2 regions of the Bradyrhizobium sp. 23AC genome follow, and region 2 is predicted to be linked to the other one. Evidence: predicted binding sites of a transcription regulator. Region 2 holds the regulator's gene; the other holds the start of a gene.
The links. Region 2 encodes HrcA, which represses chaperone genes, less so after heat shock. Its sites were predicted from a motif close to GTTAGCACTCNCNNNNNGNGAGTGCTAAC; they were not measured.
Positions count from the first base shown of each region.

Region 1: the regulator HrcA is predicted to act here: its motif matches at 4,498-4,526, upstream of RAD10_RS05140 (co-chaperone GroES).

Region 1 covers NZ_JAVAYN010000002.1:11,126-22,438, forward strand. The annotation lists gene RAD10_RS05120 (L-lactate permease) at 1-128, shown strand, start outside; gene RAD10_RS05125 (META domain-containing protein) at 288-686, shown strand; gene RAD10_RS05130 (hypothetical protein) at 838-2,049, opposite strand; gene groL (chaperonin GroEL) at 2,250-3,881, opposite strand; gene RAD10_RS05140 (co-chaperone GroES) at 4,109-4,405, opposite strand; gene RAD10_RS05145 (hypothetical protein) at 4,722-5,243, shown strand; gene RAD10_RS05150 (protein phosphatase CheZ) at 5,471-6,256, opposite strand; gene RAD10_RS05155 (L,D-transpeptidase) at 6,572-7,384, shown strand; gene RAD10_RS05160 (DUF2076 domain-containing protein) at 8,030-8,878, opposite strand; gene RAD10_RS05165 (ChbG/HpnK family deacetylase) at 9,004-9,849, opposite strand; gene RAD10_RS05170 (glycosyltransferase family 2 protein) at 9,846-10,892, opposite strand; gene hisG (ATP phosphoribosyltransferase) at 10,993-11,313, opposite strand, start outside.
Region 2 covers NZ_JAVAYN010000001.1:909,799-921,111, reverse strand. The annotation lists gene RAD10_RS04325 (type II and III secretion system protein family protein) at 1-934, opposite strand, end outside; gene cpaB (Flp pilus assembly protein CpaB) at 948-1,769, opposite strand; gene gshB (glutathione synthase) at 2,236-3,180, opposite strand; gene RAD10_RS04310 (YraN family protein) at 3,191-3,592, opposite strand; gene rsmI (16S rRNA (cytidine(1402)-2'-O)-methyltransferase) at 3,579-4,529, opposite strand; gene RAD10_RS04300 (penicillin-binding protein activator) at 4,869-6,101, shown strand; gene hemW (radical SAM family heme chaperone HemW) at 6,219-7,403, opposite strand; gene rdgB (RdgB/HAM1 family non-canonical purine NTP pyrophosphatase) at 7,420-8,055, opposite strand; gene rph (ribonuclease PH) at 8,067-8,780, opposite strand; gene hrcA (heat-inducible transcriptional repressor HrcA) at 8,963-10,051, shown strand; gene grpE (nucleotide exchange factor GrpE) at 10,148-10,765, shown strand; gene pncA (bifunctional nicotinamidase/pyrazinamidase) at 10,886-11,313, opposite strand, start outside.

The DNA.
Region 1 (11,313 bases), on a different contig from region 2:
GGTACGGGCACGAGGGCACGATCCTGCGCTTCGTGTTCTGGCACTCGATCGTGCTGGCCTGTCTTGTCGGCGTGCTCGTGACGTTGCAGGCCTATGTCTGGCCGTTCACGGCAATGGTCCTGAAGTAACAGGCCAACTCCGGCTCGAACGCGAATCCCCGCGAGGTTCCGCCCCGCGGGGATTTTTGCGTCCAATCAAATCTCATCGCGCTTGAGGTTGCGCGAACCTTCTCAATGGCGCCGCCGTCTTATAGAAGGTGCGGCAAATCAGGTCGGACGAGAGGTCTCATGGTTTCGCTCAAGCGATTGGTGTGTGCTGCGGTTGCAATGCTCGCGATGTCCATTGTCGCGCGTGCCGAGGATGGTTTCCCGTTCGGCACCGAGATGACGCTGGAAGCGTTGCCGCAAGCAGGCTCGAAGCGAATTCCGAACATCGAGATCGGCGACCATGGCGAGGTCGTGCTCGAGCTCTGGTGCAAGGGCGGCAAGGGCCAGTTCTCGGTCGCCGGCAACACCGTGATCTTCGTCCCCGGCCAGATCCAGGATCGCTCCTGCCCGCCGGCAAGGGCGCAGGCCGACGACGATCTGGTCGCAGCACTGAGCAGCGTCGAGACCTGGAAGCGTCAGGGCGACGTGCTGACGCTGATCGGCCCGAAGCCACTGCGTTTTCGCACGACGGGGAATTAGGTCCCGCTCTCGTGTCCCGGACGCGCTGCAGCGTGCAACGCTGCTGCGCAGAGCCGGGACCCAGACTCGATCGGCGACTTCGCGTAGCCTCTGGGCCCCGGCTCTGCAGCGCATCACTGACGTGCTGCGCTGCGTCCGGGGCACGAGAAGCCTACTTCCAAACCGATTTGTCGGCGTCCCAGCGCTGGCCCCTGAGCTCCTTGGCGAGCGCCTCGACCGAACCGTTGTCGTCGGGCTGCTCGCCTTCCTCGTCGACCGACGTGTCGTCGGAGAGATTGAGCTTGGCGCCGGTGCTCTCGTCGGCGGTCGTGGTCGCGGGGCTGCCGATCCACAGCATGAGCTTGTCGGTCGTGCCCGGCTTGTCGGGCGAGACGAGCCCTGCGACCTCGATCGTGTCGGTGAGATCGAGCGCGGGGAAATCCGGGTTCGGCCGCTTGAAGACCAGCTTGAGCTTGCCTGTGGCGGGGTTGAAGCTCTGCGAGACCGGCTTTGCCGCGAGCGTCCGGCTCAAAACGTTCGAGACGGCGGCCGCGAGCTTGTCCTTGCTGATCTTGTCGCCCTCGCGCCAGTCGGCTGCGGCGAAGCGTATGGTGCGGTCCATCTCGGTCATGCCCGCGGTCCAGCCCGCGGAGGTGACGCCCGGCGTCGCCTTGAATTTCGCCAGCAGCGCGCCGGCGCGCTCGGGATCGACCGACATGTTGATGGTCTGCTCGCCTGCGCGTAGCGCATCGCAGCCGACCGTGAGACTCGCCAGCGTCACCTCGACCGCCTGGCCCTTCAGGCTCTTCAGGAAGTCGGTTGCACTATCGAGCTTGACCTTGACCGCGATCGCCTCCGGCGAGACATCGGTGAAATCCTTCGGCTGCGGCGTGATGCCGTCGTCGGAGGTCTGGTTGTCCTGAAATTCCTTCTCGCTGAGATCGGAATTGTCGGGCGAGGTCACCTCGGTCACCACCTGGCCAATGCTGATCTGGCCGCGGAATTCGAAGGTGTCGCCGGCCTGCTTGCGCAGCAGCTTGACGCTGACCGGCGACTTCTCGCTGATGCTCTGCGTGGTGCCGGTCAGGGTCTGGCCCGCGACCTGGAGGTTGACGACGAAGCGGTCCTTGCGGTCGGAATTCTTTGCGACGGGATAGCAGACGTCGAGCACGGCCGCCGTCACCGTCTTGCCCTGGCGCGTCTCCTTCAGGATCACGTCGGCATTGCCGTCCATCAGCCCGTCGATCGAGGTGAAATAGCGTGTCTCCGGACCACCGGGCGTCGTGGCCCTCGGCGACAGCTTCATCTGGGCGGATGCGGGATGCGGAGAAGCTGCAAGCAGAGCTGCCAAAAGGGCTGTCGAACAAACCAGAAGCGCACGCATCGATGAAATCCTCGCGCAACGGGCATGATCCGGAAAAGTGTGAAGCGGTTTTCCGAGAGGATCATGCCCAAACAATTCGAATCGGCGCGTCACCGTAGTGGGTTTTGGCCGACGGTTGAATCGGAAAGCGGAGGGGCAGGGTCGGCAAAAAAGAAGGCCGCCCGGAGGCGGCCTTCGCAACATTGTAACGGAACGGAGGCTTAGAAGCCGCCCATGCCGCCGCCGCCGGGCATCGCGGGCGAGGCTTCCTTCTTCGGCGTTTCGGCGACCATGGCCTCGGTGGTGACCAGCAGGCCGGCCACTGAGGAGGCGTCCTGGAGCGCGGTGCGCACCACCTTGGCGGGATCGATGATGCCCTTCTCGACCATGTCGACATAGTCCTCGTTCTGGGCGTCGAAGCCGAAGGTCTCGGACTTGTTCTCAAGGATCTTGCCGACCACGATCGAGCCTTCCACGCCCGCGTTCTCGGAGATCTGGCGGATCGGAGCTTCCAGCGCCTTCAGCACGATGTTGATGCCGGCCTGGACGTCGGCATTGGCGTTGGTGAGACGACCCACCGCCTTCTTGGCGCGGAGCAGCGCGACGCCGCCGCCGGGGACGATGCCTTCCTGCACTGCGGCGCGGGTGGCGTTGAGGGCGTCCTCGACGCGGTCCTTCTTCTCCTTGACCTCGATCTCGGTGGCGCCGCCGACGCGGATCACCGCGACGCCGCCGGCCAGCTTGGCGAGACGCTCCTGGAGCTTCTCACGGTCGTAGTCCGAGGTGGTCTCCTCGATCTGCGCCTTGATCTGGCCGACACGGGCCTCGATGTCCGGCTTCTTGCCGGCGCCCTTGACGATCGTGGTGTTCTCCTTGTCGATCACGACCTTGCCGGCGCGGCCCAGCATCTTCACCGTGACGTTCTCAAGCTTCATGCCGAGGTCTTCGGAAATGAGCTGGCCGCCGGTGAGGATGGCGAGGTCCTCGAGCATGGCCTTGCGGCGATCGCCGAAGCCCGGCGCCTTGACGGCGGCGACCTTGAGGCCGCCGCGGAGGCGGTTGACGACCAGGGTGGCCAGCGCCTCGCCCTCGACGTCCTCGGCGATGATGACGAGCGGCTTGCCCGACTGCACCACGGCTTCCAGCACCGGCAGCATGGCCTGCAGGCCCGAAAGCTTCTTCTCGTGCAGGAGGATGTAGGCATCCTCGAGCTCGGCGGTCATCTTCTCGGGGTTGGTGACGAAGTAGGGGCTGAGATAGCCGCGGTCGAACTTCATGCCCTCGACGATGTCGACTTCGGTGTCGAGCGACTTGTTCTCTTCGACGGTGATGACGCCTTCGTTGCCGACCTTCTGCATCGCCTGGGCGATCATCTTGCCGATGGCGGCATCGCCGTTGGCGGAGATGGTGCCGACCTGGGCGACCTCGGAGGAGGCGGCGACCGGCTTGGCGCGCTTCTCGATGTCCTTGATGACCGCCGCAACCGCGCTGTCGATGCCTCGCTTGAGGTCCATCGGGTTCATGCCGGCGGCAACCGCCTTGGCGCCTTCGCGCACGATGGCCTGGGCCAGCACGGTGGCGGTGGTGGTGCCGTCGCCGGCGAGGTCGTTGGTCTTGGAGGCGACCTCACGCACCATCTGGGCGCCCATGTTCTCGAACTTGTCCTCGAGCTCGATCTCCTTGGCGACGGTGACGCCGTCCTTGGTGATGCGGGGGGCGCCGAAGCTCTTCTCGATGACGACGTTGCGGCCCTTCGGGCCGAGCGTCACCTTGACGGCGTTGGCGAGAACGTCGACGCCGCGCAGCATGCGATCGCGCGCGTCTCCGGAAAACTTGACGTCTTTGGCAGCCATTTTAGCAATCCCTCGTGTTTGGTGATGTGTCTGCGGCGCTTCTCTCTCCGTCATTGCCGGGCCTGACCCGCCTGCGCGGCCGAAGCCGCTTCGGCGTGGCGTAGGCCCGGCAATCCATCATCCTGCGAAAAACGATGGATGCCCGGGTCGCCTAGCGCGAAGACGCGCTTCGCGCTTCTGCCCGGGCATGACGATGAGACATTCAGCGGCTGTTCAGGCGGATGGCCTTAGGCCAGTACGCCCATGATGTCCGACTCCTTCATGATCAGGAGCTCTTCGTTGTCGATCTTGACCTCGGTGCCCGACCATTTGCCGAACAGCACGCGGTCGCCGACCTTGAGGTCGATCGGGGTCAGCTTGCCGGTCTCGTCACGGCCGCCGGGGCCGACGGCGACGACCTCGCCCTGGGACGGCTTTTCCTTGGCGCTGTCCGGAATGATGATGCCGCCCTTGGTCTTTTCCTCGGCGTCGATACGTTTGACCACGACACGGTCATGCAGCGGACGAAATTTGGATTTAGCCATGACGTTTCCCTTTGGAGGCTCGCTTCGGAAGTAGTGGAAGTGGGTGGGGCGGCGCTTCCGTCCATCCCCTATCCCGAGGATCGAACGGCGTGCTTAGCAATCGGGCTTTCCGAGTGCTAATAGTGGGCCCGGAAATATGGCTTGGCCGCGATCCTGTCAAGCAAAGGTGGTTAAGCGATTGGTGAGGCGGATATAGGATGGTGGCACTGGAAACTTGTTCGGGGCGCCGACGTATTAAAGGACGTCATTGCTCCGGCAGCGGTTTTGCGCTTGGCTGCAGGAGGGGTGCGGCCATGGTCTTGTTCGGGGGAATGCCATGATCAGTTCAGCTCACGCGCGCACGGTTGCCAATCTGGCCGCCGCCTCATGTCTGGCGCTGCTGCTGGGCGCTTGCGGCGGCGGCATGAGCCTGCCGTCCTTCTCGTCGTCCTCGCCGCCGCCCGAAGCCGAGCCGGGCGTCGCACCCGAAATGCCTGCGACCATTCGCGCAGACGAGATCGTCGGCCGCTGGGGCCTCGCCTCGTTCCAGAACCCGGCCGACCGCGCCCGTACCGAGGCTGCCGCCCGGGCCCAGTGCAAGAACCCCTATGTGATCACCGCCGGCTCCTCCGGCGGCGTGATCATGCATCTGGCCGACCAGGCAACGCCGCAGGAGCTGCGGCTGAAGGGCTCGCCGAGCGGCAAGAACTACATCGGGCCGGCGGGTCCGACCCCCGGCGAGCAGGACCGCGAAATCATCTCCTTCGACGGCCGCGTCCTGATCACCCGCTTCATCGACAAGGACGCCGCCACCCGCTACGGCAACATGGTCTACGTCCGCTGCGCGCCGAGGGCGTAGCACTCCCTCCAACGTCATGCCCCGCCTAGTGCGCAATTGCGCACGGGGGCGGGGCATCCAGTACGCCGCGGCCTCTCGGCTCAATCACTGCTGTCTCTGGGATACTGGATCGTCCGCCTCAGTGCGCAAGTGCGCACAAGGCGGACGATGACAGCGGAGATGGTGGATCCAAAAACAAAAAACGCCGGCTCACGCCGGCGTTTTGTTTTTCTCTATCTCGCGTCCGCTCAGTCGAACAGCGCGTCGATGTCGTCCTGTGAGGCGTGGCCGACGTCGCCGGCGAGCTTGGGGCCGTTGAGAAGCTTGTCGTCCTCGCTGCGATTGTCGACCGGCGGCACGACGTGGGATTTGATCGCGTCGACGCCGCCCCAGATCTCCATCATCGCATTGATGTGCTGCTCGATGAACTTCATCGTGCCCATCACCTTGCTGATGCGCTGGCCGGTCAGGTCCTGGAAGTTGCAGGCTTCGAAGATCGAGATGACGCGTTCCTGGATGTCGTCGGCGAGCCGCTTCTGCTGATCGATCGAGTCCACCTTGGACATCGCGCTGGCGGCCTGGTCGATCGATTCCGCGGCTTCGAGGATCTGCTGGGTCGCCTGCTCGGTGCCGCCGACCACCGCGCCGAGCTCGCCATTGACCTTGGCCATTTCGCCGCCGTCAAAGCTCTTGCCGTGCAGCGTCGCGATTTCGCGCTTGGTGCGGTCGATGGCGTCATGGATGAGGTCGAGTTCGACCTTCAGCTTTTCGCACTGCTCGATCTGGGCCCGATAGGTTTCAAGCATGGTACGAGCCTCGGAGAGCTCGTGGGCGGTGGAGGCGTCGATCGCCGCCATGGCTGCGCTGCCGGACAAGGGCAAGGGCGCAGCGCCTTTCGCCATCTGTGCACGGATCGCACGTAGCTCGGCCATGATCTCGCTATGCATCGGGATTGCCTCTTCAGTTACGTCCAAAATCGGCATCTCGCCACCAGCGATATTCTCGACGCGAAAACGTTTGCGGTGAACAGCCATCAGGATACTCCCCCCACCTCACTCACGCGTCTTTGTAGGCAGAAGCGATTTAACACGAAGTTCACGGCAGGAACTGTTGTGCGGCTGTGCGCGACGGCGCGCAAAGAAGCGATTAACCATGGGCGCGCGGCGTTCATCGAAAATAAACGCTGATCGCCAAATTGCCCCGCTGCTGGCGACGTGGTGAATCCAAACGGCGTTTCTGTTTACCAAACAAAACGGCTTTTGCCTTTTATTGACCACGTCGGGGGAGCGGACCAGCCATCAGCTCCCCACGGCGCGTGTGATCTAGACGAAACAGTACAGAGTACGTCGATGTTCAAGAAAATGTCTGTCGCGCTGCTCGGCAGCGCTTGCACCTTCGTTGCCGGCGCAAACAGTGCCAGCGCCTTCGACAATTCGGTGCCGAACGATCCGCCCGCGGTGCTCTACCAGCCGCAGGTGCCGCCGGCGCCGGTGCGCGTCGCCTCCAATGCGAACATGGGCGGCGGCTTCATCGAGTTCCTATTCGGCGACGGTCCCGGCCGCGGTCCGGCCTACGCGCCCGAGCAGCCGGTCTATCAACAGCAGCCCGGCTATTACGATCAGCGCCGCCTGCCGCCGATGGGCGAGCCGCAGATGCAAGGTGGATATCAGCAAGGCGCGGTTCAGCAGGAGACGGCCGACCCGCGGCAGCGTCAGTTCGATCCAAGGTTCGAGAAGCAATCTGTTGACTATAGCGGCAAGGAAAGTCCCGGCACCATCGTGGTCGATACCCCGAACAAGTTCCTCTATCTCGTCGAGGGCAATGGCAGGGCGATGCGCTACGGCATTGGCGTCGGGCGTCCGGGCTTCACCTGGTCCGGCGTGAAGGCGATCACAGCCAAGCGCGAATGGCCGGACTGGACGCCGCCGGCCGAAATGATCGCGCGCCGCCCCGATTTGCCCCGGCACATGGAAGGTGGTCCGGAGAACCCGCTCGGCGCTCGCGCGATGTACCTGGGCTCGACGCTGTACCGCATCCACGGCTCCAACGAGCCCTGGACCATAGGCACCAACGTCTCCTCCGGCTGCATCCGCATGCGCAACGAAGACGTCATCGACCTCTACGGCCGCGTCAATGTCGGCACCAAGGTCGTGGTGATGTAGCCCGGCGCTCGCTGCGAGCCGTCAACTCCCGGTGTCGGCCGGCTCGCGACGCGCGGCATCGAAGGCGTTGCGTGCCGCCGGCGTACGTTCTCCGGCCAGGGTCTAGGCTGGCCGACGATGCCGCGTCGAAGCGAGACGGGGGGCAACAGAGCAGCGACGAGGAGTTGATGAACGGGCAAGCGATGCGCGAGCGGAGCGGTTCAACCGCCGCGCCGACAGCTCGGCCTTCTTGACGAGTTCGTGCAGTCCCTCCAACTCGTACAACTCGGTGATGAGATGAGTTGTCACGGTGGTCAGGGTTGCGATGCGCTGCTGAAATGGACTCATTTTTAAGACCCCGACTATAACTAAAAGAGGCAACCACATCGGTAGTGTGGCATGAGCAACGTGTTCTTCCAGTTGAACACCCATGTCCGAATTTGGAAATCCGGGAGTCTACGGTCGCGCGCGTCAGACGGCGATTTGATTTGTCATGGTGAATTCAGGCGCGCCGGGTAACGTTCAGCTCAGTCCAATGACGCTGCAAAATAGTCATACTATATCGAACGTCCTCTCTGCTTGCCGTGGCACAAAAGGCGCTCGAGCCATGCTCTAAAGAAAACGGCCGCCGAGAGGCGGCCGTTCGCATCTTTCAGGGCGAATTGCTCACGCGTAATCGCTGCCGCCGTCGTCGTCGCCGCCGAAATCGCTGTCGTCGGCCACGTCCATATTGCCGTCGTCGTTGTTGTCGCCGTAGTTCTGATCGTTGTCGTTGCGATCGTTGTTCGCCTGGTCGGAGAAGCTCTGGCGGGACTCGCGGTTCGAGCCGATGTCGTTGAGGCCGGCATCGCGCGCGAGCGAGCCGCCGGACTGGTCGCTGCCGCCCCAAGGACTTCCACCAGCGCTGCGGTCGCCGAGGGCATTGGTGTCGCCGAAGGCCTGCTGATGCGATCCGCCCATCATGCCGCGGATGCTGGAGAGCAGTAGCGAGCCACCGACGACGCCGGCGGCTGCAGCCGCCGCGGTGCCGAGGAACGAGCCGCCGCCACCGCCCATCGGCGGTGCGCCATAACCCTGGCCCGGGCCCTGACCTGGAGCTTGGCCTGGACCTTGGCCGTAAGCCTGTCCGTAAGGGGGCTGACCGTAGCCCGGCTGCGTCTGCTGCATCGCTCCGCCGCTGTTCCAGACCGGCCGCGCGTCACGCGGCGGCACGTTCGGAACCGAGCCGCGCGAGGGGCCTCCGCCGAACAAGGTATCGCGCATGGTGTCGAGGAAGCCGCCGGACTGCGCCTGCTCGGGCGCATGGGCCGCTTCCAGCTCCTGGATGCGGTTATGGGCGCGCTTCAGCGCTTCGTCCTGCAGCAGCGTGGTCTGCACCAGCGCATAGATCGCGCCGGGTGCCTTGCGCAGCCCGTCCGAGATCGCGGCGATCGCGTCGGGATCGCGCGGTGCGTTTTCCAGTTTCGAAAGCCGGTCGAAAAGCTCGTCGACGAGCTGGCGTTCCTGCGGCGTCATGATCAGTCTCCCTCGCGCAAACCAAGCGCGAAGCAGATGTAGGGTTCCATTGTGGCCCCAACAGTGCCGGCCGGATTAAATTTCGGTATGCGACAAGCTGCCCCGCGGCTTGCTGTCCGCCGGTGTCATCCCAGCGTGGCGCGGCTGTCCGCCAGCAGACGCGCGAAGGCGTCGCCGGCCAGATAGGCGTGCTCGCGTTCGCGGACATCCGTCATCGGATCGAGGCCGGCGAGGACATCGTCGACGAAGCCGGGATGGCACATCACGAGGCCGCCATCCGGCAAGCCTTCCAGGAATTGCCGCATCAGCTCGCCAAAATCGGCCGCCCGCGTGAAGTCATAGGCGCCGGCAAAGCCCGGGTTGAAGCTGAGCCCCGCGCTGCCGGCACGGCGGCGGAATTGCGCGCTGAGGACGTCGAGCACGATGGCCTTGGGTGAGGCCAGCCGCTGCTTGAGCGGCAGGTCGCGGCCGCCCTGGCGCACCCAGGCGTTCGGCGCGCCTTCGCTGACCGCATCGACGAAGCCGTCGCGCACCTGCGGATAGAGCTGCACATGCTGATGGCCGTCGACGAAGTCAGGCGCGCGCCCGAACGCTTCGGCGAAGGCGGCGAGCTGCGCCTTCACCTCGTTGCGGAAGAATTCGCGGTCGAGCCGCCGCAAAATGCCCGCGCGCAGCAGCTTCGGAAACGGCATGAACATGTCGCCGTCGAGCGGACGGAAATGCATGGTGAGGGGGCGGAACGGCGCCGACAGCGTCACGTGCAATCCGATCGCGCAGCGCGGGCTCGTCTTTGCCGAGGCCTGAAGCGCTTCGACCTCGCTGCGCGCGATTGCAGGCCCCACCATCATCACCGAGGTGGCGTTGAGGCGGCCGCGTTCGATCAGGTCGCGGATGGCGCGGTTGACGCCCGGGCTGATGCCGTAATCGTCGGCGCAGAGCCAGATCCGCCGCAGGCCCGCGGCCGCGCTCATTCGGCCGCCGTCCTCTTCGCGGCCTCGTCCGCTTTGTCAGCCTCGAAGTGCTTTTCACTATGCTCGGCGACGAAGTAGATCGGGCGCGCCTTCAGCTCGGAGAGGATCTTGCCGATATATTCGCCGACGATGCCGATCATGATGAGCTGCACGCCGCCGATCGTCATCAGGCCGATCACGAGCGAGGGATAGCCGGGCACCTGCTTGCCGGTCGTGAATACCTCCCAGAGGATCGAAAGGCCGAACAGGAAGGCGCCCCCGGCGAGAATGACGCCGAGCAGGCTGGCGAAGCGCAGGGGTGCGACCGAAAACGAGGTCAGGCCCTCGATCGACAGGCCGAGCAGGCTCGCGGCGTTAAAGGTGGTGACGCCATGGGCCCGCGCGGACGGCTCATAGTCGACACGGATCTGGCGGAAGCCGATCCAGCTGGCGAGGCCCTTGAAGAACCGGTTGCGCTCGGGCAGCTGCCTGAGCGCTGTGACCGCGCGCGGCGACAGCAGGCGGAAGTCGCCGGCGTCCTCGGGTATCTTCTGCCGTGCCCCCCAATTGATCAGCGCGTAGAAGCCGTGCACGGCGACCCGGCGCAGGAAGGTCTCGTTGTCGCGATGCGCCTTGGCGGTGTAGACGACGTCATAGCCGTCATCGATCCAGTGCCGCACCAGCTGTTCGATCAGGGCCGGCGGATGTTGGCCGTCGCCGTCCATGAACATGACGGCGCCGAGCCGGGCATGGTCGAGGCCGGCCATCAGCGCCGCTTCCTTGCCGAAATTGCGCGACAGCGACACCACCTGGACGTCGATCGCGTCGGCCGGCAGCGAGCGGGCGATCGCCAGCGTCGCATCCTTGCTGCCGTCGTCGACATAGACGACCTCGCAAGCCAGGCGATAGCGCTCCCGCAAGGTTTTTGCGAGATCGCAGATGCGCTGGTGCAGGGCGGCAAGGCCCGCCGCCTCGTTGTAGACGGGGACGACGATCGACAGTCCCTTCGCGGCCGCGGTGCTTGCGGTCGTCGTCATGCCGGAAACGTCAGAGCCCAACGTCATCGATCAAGGTTCCAGAGGCGTTCAAAGTCATCTCAACAGCATATGGTAGCTGCGGTTTGCTGTCGCAAAGCTGAACGGAAAAGCTGAGCGGACCTGAGGCTCACTGCCGCAGGAACGCCTCCAGCTTGGCGAACAGCGGGTTCTCCCGGTCGAACACGTAGTCGAGCGAAACCACCGAGACGGTTTCGGCGCCATGCTCCCGCAGGAAGCTTGCCAGCGCATAGAGCTGCCCCGGTGGGCAGTGCAGCGTCAACATGCCCGACGACGTCGGTCCGCCGAACGGGGCCTCGACGCCGTACCGGCTATGGGCTTCGCCGAGCAGGGCGGCGTCGCATTGCCGGAAGCGGGTGCGGACCTCGCGATACTTGTTGGCCCGCGACCTTGCTGCGATGTGATCGAGGATGACGCGCGCGGTCTCCCG
Region 2 (11,313 bases):
CTGCCGGAATCGGGAATTCGCCGCCGGCGATGAAGGTGGCGGATTCGCCCGAGATCGCTGTCAGGCTCGGTTCGGCGAGCGTGCGCATGACGCCGGCGCTTTCCATCGCGCGCATGGTGGCGCTGACGGTGGCGACGCCCTTGGCGAGGCCGGCGACGCCGAGCCCGTTGCTGCCGACGATCGGTCCGCCCGAGACCGAGAACGGGTTGGAATTGTTGAAATTCACCACCGCGGTGCCGGCGTTCAGGCTGGCGCTGAGATCGACGCCGAGCTGCTTGACGATGTCGCGGCGTACTTCGCCGACGACGACCTTGAGCATCACCTGGTCGCGGCCGCGCACGACGATGCTGTTGACGACCTTGTCCGAGCCGCCGACCAGCTTTGCGGCGACCTCGCCGGCCTGCTGGGCCTCGACCGGGCTCGACACCGATCCGGTCAGCATCACGCTGTCGCCGACGCCTTCGATCTGGACGCCCGGCAGCGACTGGCGCAGGGCCGCGCGCATGCCGTTGAGGTCGCGCTTCACTGCGATGTCATAGGAGGCGACCTGCTGGCCGTCGGCGGTGAAGAACACGACGTTGGTCTGGCCGACCTGACCGCCGATGATATAGGCGCGCTGGGCCGAGCGGATCACTGCATTGGCGATCTTGGGATCGGCCACCAGCACGTCCTTGACCTCGCGCGGCAGGTCGATGACGACGGACTTGCCGACGCCAAGCGAGAGAAAACGCGTCTTCGCCGACGCGATGGTCGCGACCGACGACACGCCGAGATCCGGTGCCTGCATCGGCGCCTGGTCGCCGACCGGCGCATCCGTCGCGCTGACGAGGTCGGGGGCCGCGAGCAGCCCCAGCATCAGCATCGTCCCCGTCCAGAACGAGCGCGTGCGCTTCCCCCGAAGGCGCAGGCCCATCCGATCATCCCCGTAGTTCATGCTATCCCCATCATCACTTCTGTGACGTCAATTGCCGTGCCTGCACCCCGTAACGGATCACGTTCACGCCGCCCGCGCGCTTGATCCCCTGGTCCTCAGGCGTGCCCTCGACTGCGTTGGCATCGACGATGCTCCGCAGCGCGAGCTGGAGCGTGCCGCCCTGGCGCGCGGCTGCGAGCACTGCGACCTGGTCGGGCCGGAGCTCGAGCGTGACGGTCTTGCCGACGACGGCGTTCTGGCCGTCCTTCTCCTTCGGCGCCTGGTCGATCGCGAGTACGCGGATATTGGTCAGGATGACCTCGGACAGGACGAGGTCGTTGCCGCCGGTCGGACCGTTGTTGTTGGCGCCGTCGGGGTTCTTCAGACGGCGGGTCAGGACGATGTCGACGCGGTCATTCGGAAGGATGAAGCCGCCAGCGGCGGTCTCCGCTGAAATCTCGGTGGAAACGGCGCGCATCCCGGCGGGCAGGATCGCGGCCATGAAGCCGGAGCCGTCGGCCTTGACCAGCTTCTGCTCGCGGATCGGCTCGCCCTGCATCAGCGGGACGCGGGCGATCGAGCCGGCGATCTGGGTCTGCGCCTCGGGCCTGCTGTCGCGGCGGATGAAGGCGCTGCTCGCGGTCGCTGCCGGCCAGGCCTGCCATTGCAGGTCGTCGGGCTTCACGGCCTGGCCGAGCCCGATGTCGGACTTGGCGACGAGGACCTCGACGGTCGGCAGCTTCTCGGCGACGGGCAGGACGGGCGCGGGCTTGTTGTCGAAGCCGCTCGCCAGATACGCAGCGACACCGCCGGCGCCCAGCGCGATGACGAGAACGACAATGCGTGCGGTATTCATACGCTTCTACTCTTACGCGGGGCACTCGAACCGCACCTGGCGGGTTCCCCGTGTCGATGAGTAGGGAGTAAAAGTATAAGGGGTGTTGCGAGGCCGAACGCGCCGGCCGGCCGCGATGCTGGTTTTCGGCAGATGGTGAACGCGGCGTTATCCGGTCGGCCAGCGGCCCCGTAGATTCACGCAGTACGAGGCGTCCGTTCGAATGACAGGCGCGGCGTCATGGTGAATGGGGGGTTAGTGATGCGCGGCCGCGATCATGCCAATGAGATCGCAGCAGCGCTCCACAACATCGATGTCGTCCCGGCGAACGCCGGGACCCATAACCCCAGGGAGCAGTTTGACGAAGATTGAGCGCCCGGTACCGCGACCAAGCTCTCCGGATAGATTCCGCGGTATGGGTCCCGGCGTTCGCCGGGACGACGTTGAGGAGAGTTCGCGCGCTCCCCAACGTCATCATTGCAGAGTGCTACTGCGCCCGCTTCTGCTCGATCACGTCCCAGACCTTCGCCGCAACATCGGGGCCGCCGAGGCGTGCGATCGCGCGGATGCCCGTTGGCGAGGTCACGTTGATCTCGGTGAGGTTGCCGTTGATGACGTCGATGCCGACGAACAACAGGCCGCGCTCGCGCAGCGCCGGGCCGACGGTGGCGCAGATCTCGCGCTCGCGCGGGGTGAGCTCGGTCTCCTGCGCCGCGCCGCCGCGCACCATGTTGGAGCGAAGGTCGTCGGCGGCCGGCACGCGGTTCACCGCGCCGGCGAACTCGCCGTTGACCAGGATGATGCGCTTGTCGCCATGCTTCACCTCGGGGATGAATTGCTGGATCACCCAGGGCTCCCGGAACGTCACCGAGAACATGTCGAACAGCGAGCCGAAATTCATGTCCTGCGGCATCACGCGGAATACCGCCGCGCCGCCATGGCCGTGCAGCGGCTTCATCACGACGGCGCCGTGCTTGTCGCGGAAGGCGTTGATCTCATCTAAGTCGCGCGAGATCAGGGTCGGCGGCATCAGCTGCGGAAAATTCATCACGAACAGCTTTTCCGGCGCGTTGCGCACGGAAGCTGGATCGTTGACCACCAGCGTCTTCGGATGGATGCGCTCCAGAAGATGCGTCGAGGTGATATAGGCGAGGTCGAACGGCGGGTCCTGGCGCAGCAGCACCACGTCGAAGCCGTTCAGCGCCTCGCGCCTGGGTTCGCCGAGCGTGAAATGGTCGCCGGACTCGTCGCGGACGGTCAGGAGCTGAACCGGCGCCACGATCTCCTCGCCGACCATCGAGAGCTTGTCGGGCGTATAATAGGACAGGCCGTGGCCGCGCTTCTGCGCCTCCAGAAGCAGCGCAAAGGTGGAATCGCCCTTGATGTTGATGCGGGCGATGGGGTCCATCTGGACGGCGACGTTCAGTTTCATGGTCTGCCTTTCAGGTCGAGGCGTCGAATGCCGCCAACACATGGCGCGGAAGTGAGCGCGGCGCAATCAGCATGGCGTCGAATCGCAATTCGAATTCGGCATGCTCGGGATGCGCCACGAGCCAGCCTTGCGCGGCGGCGATGATGCGCTGCTGCTGGCGCGGCGTCACGGCGAAGGCGGCGTCATCCAGCGTGGCCCGCGCCTTGACCTCAACGAAGGCGATCAGATTGCGGCGGCGCGCCACGATGTCGATCTCGCCATGCGGGGTGCGGTAGCGCTTGGCCAGGATGCGATAGCCCTTCGCCATCAGATAGGCCGCTGCGCGACTCTCCGCGGAGATGCCGGTGTGGAACGCGGCGACGCGCTCGGGCGAGGCGACCTTCGGTTCCACCGGGACCTCAGTCTTCGCCATCGCCGGCCCTTAAGTCTTTGGCGAGTTCGAGCGCACGGGCATAGACCTCGCGGCGCGGCCGGCCCGAGAGCGCGACCGCATGTGCGACGGCATCCTTGACGCTGTGCGCGGCAAGCTGTTCGCGCAACAGATCGTCCAGCGCATCCGATGTCAGCATTTCGGCATCGGCCGCTGGCGGAGCGATCACCAGCACGAACTCGCCGCGCGTCTCCAGCGTATCGGCCTCGCGCGCCAGCTGGCTCAGTGGTGCGCGCGAAATCTCCTCGTGCAGCTTGGTCAGCTCGCGGCAGATCGCGGCCTCGCGTGCCCCCATGATCTCGGCGAGCTCTGCGAGTGTGTCCTGCACGCGGTTGCCGGACTCGAACATCACCAGCGTGGCGTCGATGCGCGCGAGTTCGGTCAGGCGCGAGCGCCGCGCGGCCGATTTCGCCGGCAGAAACCCCTCGAAAAAGAAGCGGTCGGTCGGCAGCGCCGCCACCGTCAGCGCCGCCAGCACCGAGGACGGGCCGGGCAGGGCATACACCGCATGGCCGGCGGCGCAGACCTCGCGCACCAGCTTGAAGCCGGGATCGGAGATCAGCGGCGTGCCGGCGTCGGAGACCAGCGCAATCGAGCCGCCCTGCCCCAGCGCCTCCAGGATTTTCGGACGCGCGGCTTCCGCATTGTGCTCGTGATATTGCTTGAGCTGCGCGGCGATGGCGTAGCGCTCGGTCAGGCGCCGGGTGATGCGGGTGTCCTCGCAGGCGATGACGTCGACGCCAGCGAGGGTCTGCAGCGCCCGCAGCGTGATGTCGCCGAGATTGCCGATGGGGGTTGCGACCAGATGGAGGCCCGGTGCCGCCTTCGGCGTCGCAACTCGATGGGCGTCGATAGAGAAACCGCGCGAGGCGGCGTCTTGAGCTTCAGGCGTATTTATCGGGGCCGGCTTTGCGCGCATAATGAAGTCAACTTAGGCACGATCCGCAGGGCTGGGAACCGGTTCGCCGAAAAAGATCGTGCCGAGGTGAGGGGCGAGGAACGGACGGGAATGTGATCGATCCAGGATCACGTCGAGCGGGCGTGAGGGCTCTCGCGCCATATTCGCGACCGAAACGCCGCCTTGATGCTGAATGAGCGAGGGCAAACAGCTGCCGGGACAGCAAGGCGGCCGCGTTAAGCGGCTATTATCCTTTTGTTTCGGTTAACTATTTGCCGACAATATGCCTGAATCCGCGGCTTGTGTCGTGGAAAGAATGTCGTGACCGGCCGGCGCCGGCGGGTCAGAAGAGAAGCTGAAATGGTGGGCCCGCGTTATCCAAAATCTCCTGTTCCGGGGTCCCTGATGTCAGGGGCGACCCGCCGGAGCGCGCTCGGCCTGTTGCTCGGCACGCCCCTGCTGTCGGCCTGCGCCGGCGTGCAGCAGAGCCTGAGCCAGTTCTCCAACCCGTTCTCGAGCTCGACGCCGCCGGCTCAACCGGCAGGTCCCCCGCAACAGGCGACGACCGCCGGCACCGGCGGCGTGAAGGTCGCCGTGATCCTGCCGCTCTCGGCCGCCGGCAATGCCGGCCTTGCCGCGCAATCCATGCGTAACGCCGCCGAGATGGCGCTGGCCGAGTTCCAGAACCCGAACATCCAACTGCTGATCAAGGACGACAATGGCAGCCCGCAGGGCGCGCAGGCGTCCGCGCAGCAGGCCGTCGACGAAGGCGCCGAGATCATTCTGGGACCGCTGTTCGCGCAATCGGTGCCCGCGGTGGCGCAAGTCGCGCGCACGCGCGGCATCTCGGTGATCGCGTTCTCGACCGATTCCAGCATCGCCGGCCGCGGCGTCTATCTGCTCTCGTTCCTGCCGGAGTCCGACGTCAACCGCATCGTCGAATATTCCGCCAGCATCGGAAAGCGTTCCGTCGCCGTGCTGGTGCCGGACAATGCCTATGGCAATGTCGTCGAGGCGGCGGTGAAAGCGGCTGTGCCGCGGCGTGGCGGGCGCATCGTCGCCTTCGAGAAATACGGCGCCGATCGCGCTACACCGGCGCGCACCGTGGCGCAGCAGCTCGGCAGTGCGGATGCATTGTTCATTGCCGATGACGGCGATGCCGTGGTGACGGTCGCAGATGCGATGACCGCGGCGGGCGCGAACTTGCGCAACATCCAGCTGCTCGGCACCGGCCTGTGGGACAATCCGCGGGTCTATGCCAATGCGAGCCTGCAAGGCGGCCTCTATGCCGCGCCCGACCCGGCCGGCTTCCGCGCCTTCTCCGGCCGCTACCGCACCAAATACGGCGCCGAGCCGATTCGCACCGCGACACTCGCCTATGACGCGGTCGCCCTCGTCGCCGCGCTGGCGCGCACGCAAGGCACCACGCGCTTCTCGCCCGACGTGCTCACCAATCCCTCCGGCTTCGCCGGCATCGACGGCCTGTTTCGTTTCCGCGCGGATGGCACCAACGAGCGTGGCCTCGCGGTGATGAAGGTGGCGACGGGTGGCGGCGTTGCGGTCGCGGGCTCGCCGAAGAGTTTTGGGGCGTAGCTCGGGAGACGGTGCCGTAGGGTGGGCAAAGCGAAGCGTGCCCACGAATTTCACGTGATAAAGTGAAAGATGGTGGGCACGGCGCAAGTGCGCCTTTGCCCACCCTACGAGATCTCGTTACGCCGCGAGATCCGCGACCACCGCGTCCAGCACCGGAAATCCGCTGCTCGTCACGCGCAAGCGGCCCGTCGCATCCACCGTGATCGCGCCTTCCTCGCGCAGCAGCGCGATGCGCTTGGGATCGAGCGGGCGGCCGGAGAGGGCTTTGTAGCGCTCGGGGTCAATGCCTTCGGCGAGGCGCAATCCCATCAGCAGGAATTCGTCGGCCCGTTCTTCGCTGTTGAGGAGATCGTCGGTGACGATTCCATGGCCGTTGGTCTCGACCCGCATCAGCCAGGCCTCGGGGCGCTTCTCGGTGGCGGTCGCATGCCTGACGCCGTCGATGTCGAGCCGGCCATGCGCGCCGGGACCGATGCCGGCATATTCCTCACCGCGCCAGTAGACCAGATTGTGCCGGCACTCGGCGCCGCGCCGCGCGTGATTGGAAATCTCGTAGGCGGGCAGGCCGAGCTTGTCGCAGGTCTCCTGCGTGACGTCGTAGAGCGCGCGCGAGACTGCTTCGTCGGGCGTCTTCAATTTGCCGGCCTGGTGGAGGCCGAAGAACGGCGTGCCTTCCTCGATCGTCAATTGATAGAGCGACAGATGCTCGGCCGCCTCGTCGATGGCAAGACGCAGTTCATCGGCCCACATCGCCGGCGTCTGGTCGGGACGAGCGTAGATCAGGTCGAACGAATAGCGATCGAACGAGCGGCGTGCGATGGCGACGGCATCGAGCGCCTCGCGCGCGCTGTGCAGGCGGCCCAGCGCTTTCAGCGAGGCATCGTCGAGCGCCTGCACACCGAGCGAGACACGGTTGACGCCGGCGGCGCGATAGCCGGCAAAGCGCGTGGCTTCGACGCTGGTCGGATTCGCCTCCAGCGTCACCTCGACATCGCCGGCGACGGTCCAGTGCTTGCCGATCGCGTCGAGCACCGCGCCGACGGTTGCGGGCTGCATCAGCGAGGGCGTGCCGCCGCCGAGAAAGATCGAGCTGACCTCACGGCCGGGCGAGCGCTCGGCGGTGGCTGCGATCTCGCGCGCGAAGGCGGAGGCGAAGCGCGCCTCGTCGATCGCGGCGTGACGGACATGGCTGTTGAAGTCGCAATAGGGGCATTTCGACAGGCAGAACGGCCAGTGCACGTAGACGCCGAAGGCTTCAGATTCTTGTTTTGACGCGTTTTCCTGGCGCGAACCGGTATCCACTTCGCTCGAAAACGCTCTAGCGCGGCTCAAGGCAGATCTCCGCCAGTTTTACGAAGGCGCGGGCGCGATGCGACAGGCCGAGGCCGAGCGGCGGCAGGCCATGCTTCTCGATGCTGTCCATCTCGCCGAAGGTGCGGCTGTGGCCGTCCGGCAGGAACATCGGGTCATAGCCGAAGCCGGCGGTGCCGCGCGGCGGCCAGACCAGCGTGCCGTCGACGCGCGCCTCGACCTCTTCGAGATGATCGTCGGGCCAGGCCACGCAGAGCGCGGAGACGAAATGCGCTTTGCGCTTGTCCGGCTTGGTGGCGCCGCGCTCCTGCAACAGGCGCTCGATCTGCGCCATCGCCGCGGCGAAATCCTTGGAAGGTCCAGCCCAGCGCGCGGAGAAAATGCCCGGCGCGCCGTCGAGTGCGTCGACCACGATGCCGGAATCGTCGGCAAAGGCGGGAAGCTTGGTCGCCTTCGCCGCTGCGATCGCCTTGATCGCGGCATTGCTGCGGAAATCGTTGCCGGTCTCGTCCGGCTCGCCGAGGCCGAGCTCTCCGGCCGACACCGCCTCGATGCCGTACGGCGCGAGCAGCTCCTTCATCTCGGCGAGCTTGCCGGGATTATGAGTGGCGATGACGAGCTTTCCGGTGATTCGGCGGTGCATGGGCCTATTGACTACGCGACAGCCAGTTTCTGCAAGTCCACGAGACGCGCGATGCCCTTCTGGGCCAGCGCCATCAGCGCCAGGAACTCGTCCTGCGTGAAAGGCTCGCGTTCCGCGGTGCCCTGCACCTCGATGATGCGGCCATCGCCGGTCATGACGAAATTGGCGTCGGTCTGGGCTTCCGAATCCTCGGCATAGTCGAGATCGAGCACCGGCGTGCCGTTGTAGATGCCGCAGGAGATCGCGGCGACGTTGTCGCGCATCACGTTGGCCTTGATCATGTTGCGCGCCTTCATCCAGTTGATGCAATCGGCGAGCGCGACCCAGGCGCCGGTGATCGAGGCCGTGCGCGTGCCGCCGTCGGCCTGGAGCACGTCGCAATCGACCGTGATCTGGCGCTCACCGAGCGCTTCGAGATCGACGATGGTGCGAAGCGAGCGGCCGATCAGGCGCTGGATCTCGACGGTGCGGCCGCTTTGCTTGCCGGCGGAGGCCTCGCGGCGGGTGCGTTCGGAGGTCGCGCGCGGCAGCATGCCGTATTCGGCGGTGACCCAGCCGCGGCCCTGGCCCTTCAGCCACGGCGGCAGGCGATCTTCCAGCGTGGCGGTGACCAGCACGTGGGTGTCGCCGAATTTCACCAGGCAGGAGCCTTCCGCATATTTGACCACGCCGCGCTCAAGCGTCACGGGGCGCAATTCGTCGGGCGCACGGCGGCTTGGCCGCATGGGAAATCCTCCAAAACTCGCAGGTGTAGGGCTGTTCGCGGTGCTTGTAGGTGGGGTGAGGGTATGCGGCAAGGGGAAAGGACAAGGCTTTTTCACCCCCGGTTTTCCACCCTGCAAACGCGACGCTTGTCAGAACCCTCCTGGATGGACAAATTATGAGCATCTGAGAGGAGTTACCGTCTGTGGCCCATCACGATCCGATCCATCTGATCGCGCCGCGCGCAGGCCTCGCCCAGCTCAACGAGCGTTCTCGCGACATCTTTCGTCAAATTGTCGAAAGTTATCTCGCGACCGGTGAGCCCGTGGGCTCGCGCAATATCTCGCGCCTCATCGCCATGCCGCTGTCGCCAGCCTCGGTCCGCAACGTCATGGCCGATCTGGAACAGCTCGGCCTGATCTACGCCCCGCACACCTCCGCCGGCCGGCTGCCGACGGAACTCGGCCTGCGATTCTTCGTCGATGCCCTGATGCAGGTCGGCGACCTCAACGAAGCCGAGCGGCAGTCGATCCAGAGCCAGCTTGCCACCGTCGGCCAGGCGCAATCGGTCGAGGCGGCGCTGGACCAGGCGCTGACGCGGCTGTCGGGCCTGACGCGCGCCGCCGCGGTGGTGCTGACGCCGAAATCCAATGCCCGGCTGAAACACATCGAATTCGTCCGTCTGGAACCGGAAAAGGCCCTGGTGATCCTGGTCGGCGAGGACGGCCAGGTCGAAAACCGCGTGCTGTCGCTGCCCCCCGGAGTTCCCTCCTCGGCGATCACCGAGGCCGGCAATTTCCTCAATGCGCGCATCCGCGGCCGCACCCTGGCCGAGGCGCGGCTCGAGCTCGAGACGGCACTTGGACAGGCCCGCGCCGAGCTCGATCAGCTTGCACAGAAGGTGATTTCCGCCGGCATCGCCAGCTGGTCCGGCGGCGAGAACGAGGATCGCCAGCTCATCGTCCGCGGCCACGCCAATCTGCTCGAAGACTTGCATGCGCTGGAGGATCTGGAACGGGTGCGCCTGCTGTTCGACGATCTCGAGACCAAGCGCGGCGTGATCGACCTGCTGGGGCGCGCCGAGACCGCTGAGGGCGTGCGCATCTTCATCGGTTCGGAGAACAAACTGTTTTCCCTGTCCGGCTCCTCCACGATCATCTCGCCCTATCGGGATGCCGCCGGCCATATTGTCGGTGTTTTGGGCGTGATCGGGCCGACGCGGCTGAATTATGCCCGCGTGATCCCGACCGTGGACTACGCGGCCCGCATCGTCAGCCGCCTTTTGGGAGGCTGATCGGCGTTTCCGCCGATCACGGGCGCTTGATTTTCGGCGCTTTAGGCACGATATCCGGGCCAACAATCCCTGGAAACGAGTTCGAGATTAGAGCCGATGACCGAGCAAGACCGGCAACCCGAAGACACGACTGCCGCGACCGGCGAGCCCGTGGTGTCAAAACCCTACATCATGCCCGACGATCCCGAGCCCGGCTCGGTCGAGCTGTTGCAGAAGGAAGCCGCCGAGGCGCGTGACCGCATGCTGCGGACGCTGGCCGAGATGGAGAATCTGCGCAAGCGCACCACCAAGGAGGTCGCCGACGCCCGGCTCTACGGCATCACCGGCTTTGCCCGCGACGTGCTCGACATCGCCGACAATCTCCAGCGCGCGCTCGATGCCGTTCCGGCCGAGGCCCGCGCCACGGCCGATCCCGGCCTGACCGCGCTGATCGAAGGCGTCGAGCTCACCGAGCGTTCGCTGCTCAACGCGCTGGAAAAGCACGGCGTGAAGAAGCTCGATCCGCAGGGCCAGAAGTTCGACCCGAACTTCCACCAGGCGATGTACGAAGTGCCTGATGCGTCGGTGCCGTCTGGCACCGTGGTGCAGATCATGCAGGCCGGCTACACCATCGGCGAGCGCGTGCTGCGCCCGGCCCTGGTCGGCGTCGCCAAGGGCGGCGCGAAGCCCGCGGCCGCGGCGAACAACAACGAGTCGAGCGGCGCGGGGAATTGAGTTTGGTGTCATTCCGGGGCGATGCGTAGCATCGAACCCGGAATCTCGAGATTCTCAGGTGCGCAATTGCGCACCGTAGTTCGGCTCTTCGAGCCGCCCCGGAATGACAGCTCGGAAATCTTACGCGCTCACCGCGATATCCGCAGACTGAATCCGCTTCACGCCGGCCTTGGCCATATCGGCCCAGGCTTTTGCCAGCGAGCCCTGCGTGTCGATGCCGCGGCAGGCGTCTTCCACGACATAGACCTCGAAGCCCGCCTTGCGCGCGTCGAGCGCGGTCCAGGCAACGCAGAAATCCGTCGCGAGCCCTGCGACGAAGACGCGCTTGATCTTGCGTCCCCTCAGATAGCCGGCAAGTCCGGTCGAGGTCTTGCCGTCGGCTTCGAGGAAGGCCGAATAGCTGTCGACGTCCTTGTGAAAGCCCTTGCGGATGATGAGTTCGGCGTGCGGGATCGCAAGGTCCTTCGACAGCGAAGCGCCGTCGGTGCCCTGCACGCAATGGTCGGGCCACAGCACCTGCTTGCCATAGGGAAGGTCGACGGTCTCGA